4 regions of the Microbacterium sp. JZ70 genome follow, and region 2 is predicted to be linked to each of the others. Evidence: predicted binding sites of a transcription regulator. Region 2 holds the regulator's gene; each other region holds the start of a gene.
The links. Region 2 encodes LexA, which represses DNA repair genes until DNA is damaged. Its sites were predicted from a motif close to TCGAACANNTGTTCGA; they were not measured.

Region 1 (2,199 bases), 1.5 Mb from region 2:
CGCCGTCACAGCCGCCGCGGCCGGAGCGGAGCCCCGGTGGGTCGAGGTATCGCTCCTCGATGCGGGGGAAGAGCTCGCGGTGACGGTCGTCGACTCCGGGCCGGGCGTCGACGATCCCGAGAGCGTGTTCGAGCGCGCGAGGGCGGCCGAGGACGACGTGTCGTCGCGCGTGCACGGCCGCGGGATCGGGCTGCCCCTCGCTCGGCGCTTCACCAGGCGGCGCGGCGGCGAGCTGTGGCTGGCCGAGGCCCGCGGCGTCGGGCATGGTGCTGTGTTCGCGGCGAGTCTGCCCGGCGTCATGCGCTCGCGAACGGCCGACGACGGGGAGGATGGGATGACGGCAGAGGGGGACGCGACGTGACCGGCGACATCCGAGTGCTCATCGTCGACGACGACTTCCGCGTGAGCGGCATCCATCGCGACATCGTGGCGGCGCGCGCCGGCTTCGAGGCGCTCCCGCCCGTGCGCGACGCGTCGTCGGCGCGCACGGCCATCCGCGACCTCCGTCCGGATCTGCTGCTCCTCGACGTCTACCTGCCGGATGGCGATGGCATCGAGATCGGGCGGGAGTCCGGCATCGATCGCTTCGTGCTGAGCGCGGCCGACGACGTGCCCACCATCCGCCGCGCGCTCGGCTCCGGTGCGCTGCACTACCTCGTGAAGCCCTTCGATCCGCGGGCGCTGCAGGACCGGCTCGATCGGTATGCGCGGTTCCGCAACCTCCTCGCCTCCGGAAGCGCGACGCAGGAGACGATCGACCGCGCGATGGCCGTGCTGCACGGGGGAGCGGCGACGACGCCCGCCCGCGCCGGCACGCAGCAGCTCATCCTCGACGCGCTCGCCGAGGGGGAGGCCTCGAGCGTCGAGCTCGCCGAGCGCGTGGGGGTCTCGCGCGCGACCGCGCAGCGGCATCTCGCAGAGCTCGCGGCCCGCGGCGCCGTGGAGGTGGCGCTGCAGTACGGATCGGCCGGACGCCCTGAGCACCGGTATCGCGTGAGCTGAGTCCTCCGTCGTCTGGTGCGCCTGTCGTCTGGTGCGCCTGTCGTCTGGTGCGCCTGTCGTCTGGTGCGGCTGTCGTCTGGTGTGCTGGGTGGATGTCGGTGGTGTGTGCTAGCGCTCGTCGCAGAAACATCCCGATCAGGGTAAGAAAAGTGGTGCGTTCGTCGTATCGATGTTCTATGCTGGCCGTATGGCGAAGGAGCCAGGATTCGAACCTCTCTTCCCGGGCGTGGCGGTCCGGGACGCGCTGACGCGACTGGAAGGCCTGGCCGAGGGCGTGCGCGGGGTGACGGACGCGGACCTGATCGCGTCCGCGGGGGAGGTCGAGCACCTCGGGCGCACGCTCGACGCGCTGCGCACCCGGGTCGCGGGAGAGGTCGACGCCCGCTCCCGCCGCGGCGACGACGACCCGCTCGCGGGCCGCTACGGGTGCCGCACCGGGCTCGAGCTGCTCGAACGCCTCACCGGGGCGTCGAACCGGGAGCTGCGCGGGCGGGTGCGGCTGGATGAAGCCACCCGCACCCGCACCGCCCTGACCGGGCAGGACCTCGATCCCCGGTGCGTGCACGTGGCCGCCGGGCTCGCGTCCGGACTGCTCGGCGCGGAAGTGGCCGCGGGGATCGTGAAGGCCGTCGACACCGCCCGCCGCGGCGGCGGGCACCCCGACCGGGTCGAGCTCATGGAACGCCACCTCGTCGCCCTCGCCACCGGCACCATCACCCCCGACACCGACCCCGACACGGACCCGGGTATGGACACGGGCGTTGCCGACGCGGACGCGGCCGACGCGGACGCGATGGCGGGGCGGGATCCGCTGGAGGAGCTCGCGCCGGTCCCGCCGCTGTCGGTGGTGAACGTGCACGCGCAGGCGTGGATCGACGTGCTCACCGCCGACGGCACCGAGCCCGACCCCGACCGGCCCGAACGCGACCGCGCCCTGAACCTCACACCCCTGCCCAGCGGAGCCTTCCGGGTCAACGGCACCCTCGTCCCCGAAGCCGGCGCCCTCCTGCAGAACCTCCTCTCCGCCCATACCAACCCCGCCCGCAACGTCACCTTCACCGAAACCGGCGACGCGGGCGGCGGGCCGGACAGCGGCGGCGGAGACGTCGAGGCGGGAGGGAACGCCGCGGACGATGCCGGACTCGGCGACGGCATCGGAGCGAATGGCGCGGAGTTCGGTCCGGTCATGCCGGACAC
Region 2 (2,199 bases):
GACGTCGGCCACGCCGTTCTCGTTCGAGCTGTACCCGCCGCGCACGCCCGCGCGCACCGCGGCTCTCGAGGAGACCATCCGCCGCCTGGCCGCAGCAGGCCCGGACTTTCTCTCCGTCACGTACGGCGCGGGCGGCTCCACGGGCGGTGCGTCGCTGCGCGTGCTGCGGTGGATCCGCGAGAACACGGACGTCGAGCCGCTCGCTCACCTCACGTGCGTCGGCAACGACTACGCGACGGCGAGCGCCCTCATCCGCGAGTTCCTCGACGCAGGCATCCTCAGCTTCCTCGCCATCCGCGGAGACCCGCCCGCCGGGAAGGACGAGGACGACGCGTTCCTGGGCGACCTGCGGACCTCGGCCGAGCTGGTCCAGCTCATCCACCGCGTGCAGGCCGAGCGCGCTCCCTACGGCGAGACGACGATCCCGGGCGTTCCCGAGGCGGTGCGGGTGGACCGCGCCCCGCGTGCGCGCACGCTCGTCGCGGCCTTCCCCAACGGGCATCCGCGCTCGCGCCATCCGCTCGAGCACCTCGATGCGCTCCTCGCGAAGCAGGCGGCCGGCGCCGAGGCGGCGATCACCCAGCTCTTCTTCCATGCCGACGACTACCTGCGCTTCGTCGATCGCGCCCGGGCCGCGGGCGTGACCATCCCGATCCTCCCCGGCATCATGCCCGTGACCTCTCCCGCCAAGCTCGCGCGCATGCTCGAGCTCACGGGCGAGCCCCTGCCGTCGGAGCTGTCGATCGCGCTCGAGGTCGAGCCGACCCCCGAGGGCCGCAGGGAGATCGGCATCGCCTACGCGGCGGACCTCGCGCGCGAGGTGCTCGCCGGCGGGGCCCCGGGTATCCACCTCTACGCCTTCAACGAGCACGAGACCGTGCTCGCGGTGCTGCGCGAAGCCGGGGTCGCGCTGCGCGAGACCGCGGCTTCCTGACCGCCGGTTCGCTCCCGGCACACGAGGAGGGCGGGAGCCGACCGGCTCCCGCCCTCCTCATGTGCGCCGTCAGACCGCGCGCAGGATGGCGACGACCTTGCCGAGGACCACAGCGTCGTCGGCGAGGATCGGCTCGAACGCCGAGTTGCGCGGGAGGAGCCAGGTGTGGCCGTCGCGCTGACGGAACGTCTTGACGGTCGCCTCGCCGTCGACCATGGCCGCGACGATGTCTCCGTTCTCCGCCGTGCCCTGCGACCGGATGACGACCCAGTCGCCGTCGCAGATCGCCGCGTCGATCATCGACTCGCCGCTGACCTTGAGCATGAAGAGCTCGCCCTTGCCGACGAGCTGTCGGGGGAGGGGGAAGATCTCCTCGACCTGCTGCTCGGCCGTGATCGGGACGCCGGCGGCGATGCGGCCGACCAGCGGCACGAGAGCGGCGTCGCCGACCGCGGGGCCCGAGTCGGCCGGGTTCTCGGCCGCCGAGCCCGGGAGATCGATGAGCACCTCCATCGCGCGGGTCTTCCCGGGGTCGCGACGCAGGTAGCCGCTCAGCTCGAGCTGCCCGAGCTGATGCGTCACGCTCGAGAGCGACTTCAGTCCGACCGCGTCGCCGATCTCGCGCATGCTCGGCGGATAGCCGTTGTGCTGGATGGAGCGCTGGATGACCTCGAGGATGGCCAGCTGCTTGTCGCTCAGGTTCTTGCGCCGCCGCGTGCGCGGCTTCTCCTCGCGCGTGCCCGCATCCGTCATGTCGTGCTCCTTCGCTGCCCCGCTCGAATGTCGGAGGTGCGTGATGTGGTGGTCCCGTCAGGACGACGCTAGCGGATCTCGACGGGATTCCGGGAGATTTGTTCGAGCGTGTCTCGCAGAAGTCGCGAAACCCGTTCGAAGAGAGTTCTTGACACCGCGACCACATCGAAGATAGGTTCGGAACATCACTTCGGGTCCGTCTCTCCCGGCCGAGCAGACGGACTCGAAGTGATCTACAGGAAGGAACCGCCATGCGCACGACCAGCTCCGCTCCGGCACGCTCGACCCGCCTCCGCCTCACGGTGCGCGGCCGCCGGGTCCTCGCCGCGCTCGCCGCGGCTCCGCTCGTCGCGGCGATCGGATTCGGGGTGCTCAGCGGCGGCGCGGCCCTCGCCTCACGCGAGGACAGTGCGCCTGCCGGCACCTTCGACACCGTCACGGTCATGGCGGGCGACACCCTGTGGGACATCGCGCAGGCGGTCGCCCCCGAGGCGGACCCGCGCGACGTCGTC
Region 3 (2,199 bases), 1.8 Mb from region 2:
GTTCTGCTCATCGAGTGCCGCACGGAAGGTGTCGTAGTCCATCCGCACGACCATCGTGGCGATGGGGCGGGTCGGGATGGCGGTGCAGCCGAGAGCATGCCGAGCGACGTCGGCGAGGATGTCGATCTGCATCTGCAGCCGCGTGCGGCGATCGCGCCGCGCCTCGTCGGGCTCGTGCTCGTTCGCGCGCATCCGCTGCGTCACCATGCCGTCGAGCAGCGCGACGATCGGCGCCGCCGTCTCGGGGTCGGCGCGCCCCGTGAAGGACACCGAGCCGTCGCGCTCCGTGCGCCACGCGAGCATGCGCCGATCGCGGCGATCCTGCTCTCGGACTTCCGCGCCATCCGGATCGAGCCGCATCTCGGCATCGAGCAGCAGGCGCCGCAGCTCGTCACTCGTGAGCCCGGGGGCCTGCGCGACGAGGATCGACTCCATCTCGTCGCAGGCCGCCGTGCCGGCGCGCACGACCACCCGGTCGAGCATGCCGACGATGGCCTCCGCTGCGGCGAGGCCGAGGGCGCCGGCCCGAAGCGCCTCGGCGACATGCGGGTGCTTCGCGGGCAGCCGCTCCCCGACGAGGCTCATCCGCGGCGCGATCGCCTCGCCGACGCGCACGAGCCGAGCAGCCTCGCACGTCGTCACACCCGTCGTGGCCGAGAGCAGAGTGCCCGGCGAGGAGTACCCCTGCCTGCGCGCGAACCCGTCCTTGCCGAGCTCGCGGCGCGACTGCCGGGCGATCTCTCCCGAGGCCGCGGCGAGCGACGCATCGACGCTGCGCCGGAGGGCGCCGAGCACATCGGTCAGCGCCCTCAGCTCGTCCGGAGCGAGACCATCCACATCGAGGTCAGCGACGTCGGCACGCAGGGCCGCCAGGCTCTCGCTGAGTGCTGATGTCATCCTCGACATGACTCCATAGTAGTTCTGTTCGATTGGTCGCGCAAGAGTTTTTAGAAGTTTTCTTCGAGCTCGTTCGCACACGATTGCACGTCCCTCCCCCGCGAACGCAGCCGCAGCATCCGCTGATCTCCCCGCGATCCGCGCCCCGGCCATCCGACAGCTCATAGCCTGGAAGCCGGATCACCGAACGACTGGAGGCACCATGGCACGGATCGGCACGAGCGAGCTCGACGTCTTCCCCCTGAATCTCGGCGGAAACGTGTTCGGGTGGACGGCGGACCGCGACGAGTCGTTCCGCATCCTCGACGCCTTCGTCGAAGGAGGCGGCGACTTCATCGACACGGCCGACTCGTACAGCGCCTGGGTTCCCGGCAACAGCGGCGGCGACAGCGAGCGGATCATCGGAGCCTGGCTCGCCGATCGCAAGCCGCAGGGCGTGACCGTCGCGACCAAGGTCAGCCAGCACCCCGACTTCCGCGGCCTCTCCGCCGCCAACGTCCGCGCCGCCGCGGAGGCGTCCATCGAGCGCCTCGGCGTCGAGTCGATCGATCTCTACTACGCGCACTTCGACGACGAGTCGACGCCGCTCGAGGAGACCGTCGCGGCGTTCGGCGAGCTCGTGCAGGACGGCCTCGTTCAGTACACCGCGATCTCGAACTACACGCCCGAGCGCATCCGCGAGTGGATCCGCATCGCGCGCGAGATCGGCGCCCCTGACCCGGTCGCCGTGCAGCCCCACTACAACCTCGTCGAGCGCGGCATCGAGCAGACGATCCTCCCTCTCGCCGAGGAGTTCCACCTCGGCGTCCTGCCGTACTTCTCCCTCGCGAAGGGCTTCCTCGCGGGCAAGTACCGCTCGGCGGCCGACGCCGGCTCTCCGCGTGCGGGCGCTGCGAAGGAGTACATCTCCGAGAAGAACCTCGCGCTCATCGACGGCATCGAGCGGATCGCGCAGGCCCACGGGGTGTCGATCGCGACGATCTCGCTCGCGTGGCTTCGGTCGCGCCCCACCGTCGTCGCCCCGATCGCGTCGGCGTCGCGCGTCGACCAGGTGGCGGATCTCCTCGCCGCCGGACGCCTCGAGCTCGCGCCGGAGGAGATCGCAGAACTCGACCGCCTGTCCGCGTAGCGGCTCGCAGCGCCACCCGCGCGCGATGGCAGGATGAGCGGGATGGCTCCCGCGACCGACGACGAACTGCGACTCCTTCGCGAGCAGGCCTTCGGGCGTGGGGCGGACGGCGCGACGCGCGCCGCCGCCCTCGCCCGCCTCGCGGAACTCGACGGTGCGGCCCGGACCGCGAA
Region 4 (2,199 bases), 440 kb from region 2:
CCGGTTCCCGACCCCGCGTGAACCGGAGTGCAGGAACATCCACACGGCATCCGTCTCGTCGACCGAGACCTCGATGAAGTGGTTGCCGCTGCCGAGCGATCCGAGCTGCAGCCGCCATCTCCTCGCCCGCTTCGCGGGATCGAAGCCCGCCTCGGCGGCGAGCTGCTCGAGCTCGGCCACCCGCGGCTCGGCTGTGGCGACGACCTTGCGGTTGTCGTGCCCAGCCGAGAGCGGGATGGCGCGCTCGATCTGCTCGCGGAGCTCGCGCAGATCGCGCGAGACGAGATCCGCGCGCGTGAACGGCGTGCGCACCGCGATCATCCCGCAGCCGATGTCGACGCCGACCGCGGCCGGCATGATCGCGCCGCGTGTCGGGATGACCGATCCGACGGTCGCGCCGAGCCCGAGATGCGCGTCCGGCATGAGCGCCACGTGGGGGTGGATGAACGGCATGCGCGAGGACGTGCGCGCCTGCTCGACCGTCTGCTCGTCGATCAGGCTCGCCCACGACAGCAGGCGTTCCGAGAGCCTCTCCATGATTCCTTTCCTTCGATCCGCGGGTCCTGGTCCGCGGACCTCCTCCGCGTGACGGAAAGGAGACGCCCCGGACCTGTGCGGTGCGGGGCGTGATGCGAGCGGGTGCTGCTACACGGCCGGCGCCGGAGGGGTCGACGAAGAGCGGTTCTGGGGCTTGCTGCCCAGGACCGCCCGGCGAAGCTCCCGCTGCGGGCTCATCGCGTCGTCCTCTCGACTCGCTGCGTGTGCCGGTCGGCACAGCCTTGCGACCCTACCGGCGGGCCGTGTCGGCGCGCAAGGGGCCGCCTCGGAATCGCGAACCGATGCGAACGGATGTCCGCAGGTGATTTATCCACAGATCGAGATTCTTCGGTGAAATGTCCGAGGCGGTCGGTACTCTGGAGGCATGTCGAAGATGACGTCGCCGAGCGGGTTCTCGAGCGTTCCGTGGGAGTTCACGGACGACGAGATCGCGTCGACCCGCGCGCTGTGCGGGCGCCTGGAGACCTCGCGGCGACTGCGCGTGCAGGCCGATGCGATGGAGATCGAGGCGCTTGCCGAGGCCGCGCGGATCGCTCGGGTGCAGCGGGAGCGCGCGGGCGGACCCTCGTCGTACGACTTCCCGTTCCGCTCGATGGCGAGCGAGACCGCGGGCGTGCTGCACGAGTCGAAGTCGCGGATGATGACGAAGCTCGCAGACGCGGAGGCGCTGGTCGAGCGGTACCCCGCGACGGTTCAGGCGCTGGCTGAGGGCCGGATCACCGTGCGGCACGTCGACGTGATCCGGCGGGCGGGGGAGCGGCTGCCCGAAGAGCTCGACCAGGAGTACGAGGAGGCGGCGATCGGGTTCGCCGAGACCGCCTCGCCCGGCCAGTTGCGGGCCTTCGCGATCGAGCTCGCTGAGCGACTGTGCCCGACGCCGATCGCCGACCGGCATGCCGCCGCACGCGCGCGTCGACGGGTCCGCGTGGATGACCTCGAAGATGGCGTGAGCAGATTCGAGCTGATCACCTCCACAGCCGAGGTCCACGCCGCGCGGGACCGCATCCGGAGCATGGCCCGAGCGATCGTCGCCGACAACCGCCGCGCGCGGAAGGCGGCGGAAGCGGAAGGCGGGCCGGAGGCGGCAGCGGAGGTCGACCCGCGCACGCAGTCGCAGATCGAGGCGGACCTGTGGACGGACCTGGCGCTGACGGGCCGGCCGTCCGCGCACGCGCTCCGCGAGGGCGGCGCGCTCGACGTGATCCAGGCGAACGTGCAGATCGTCATCCCCGTCGAGACGCTGGTGGGGCTCGACGACGAGGCCGCCTTCGTCGCCGGGCACGGTCCGGTCGACCCGGAGACGGCGCGGCACCTGGCCGGACACGCGGCGGGGTGGGACCGGGTGTTCCTGCGTCCTGACACCGGAGCCCTCCTCACGGTGGACCGATACGCCCCCACCGCGGCGCAGCGCCGGTTCCTCCTCGCGCGGGACGAAACGTGCCGCGGCCCGGGGTGCGAGAACCGAGCGGCGACGGCGGATCTCGACCATACGATCCCATATCTGCGCGGTGGGGAGACGTGCGTGGGCAATCTGGAGTGCCTGTGCGAGGGATGTCATCTCGACAAGCACCACTCGCCGTGGACCGTCCGCCAGATCAGCCCCGGGGTGCTCGAGTGGGTAAGCCCGATCGGGCGGACCTC

Region 1: the regulator LexA is predicted to act here: its motif matches at 1,164-1,179, upstream of M1D46_RS14930 (DUF222 domain-containing protein).
Region 3: the regulator LexA is predicted to act here: its motif matches at 949-964, upstream of M1D46_RS16370 (DUF222 domain-containing protein).
Region 4: the regulator LexA is predicted to act here: its motif matches at 842-857, upstream of M1D46_RS05710 (DUF222 domain-containing protein).

The regions. Positions count from the first base shown of each region.
Region 1 covers NZ_CP096405.1:3,247,152-3,249,350, reverse strand. The annotation lists gene M1D46_RS14940 (ATP-binding protein) at 1-361, shown strand, start outside; gene M1D46_RS14935 (response regulator) at 358-1,002, shown strand; gene M1D46_RS14930 (DUF222 domain-containing protein) at 1,190-2,199, shown strand, end outside.
Region 2 covers NZ_CP096405.1:1,713,577-1,715,775, forward strand. The annotation lists gene M1D46_RS07755 (methylenetetrahydrofolate reductase) at 1-934, shown strand, start outside; gene lexA (transcriptional repressor LexA) at 1,004-1,687, opposite strand; gene M1D46_RS07765 (LysM peptidoglycan-binding domain-containing protein) at 1,939-2,199, shown strand, end outside.
Region 3 covers NZ_CP096405.1:3,559,357-3,561,555, forward strand. The annotation lists gene M1D46_RS16370 (DUF222 domain-containing protein) at 1-897, opposite strand, end outside; gene M1D46_RS16375 (aldo/keto reductase) at 1,100-2,026, shown strand; gene M1D46_RS16380 (hypothetical protein) at 2,069-2,199, shown strand, end outside.
Region 4 covers NZ_CP096405.1:1,272,808-1,275,006, forward strand. The annotation lists gene M1D46_RS05705 (RtcB family protein) at 1-537, opposite strand, end outside; gene M1D46_RS05710 (DUF222 domain-containing protein) at 923-2,199, shown strand, end outside.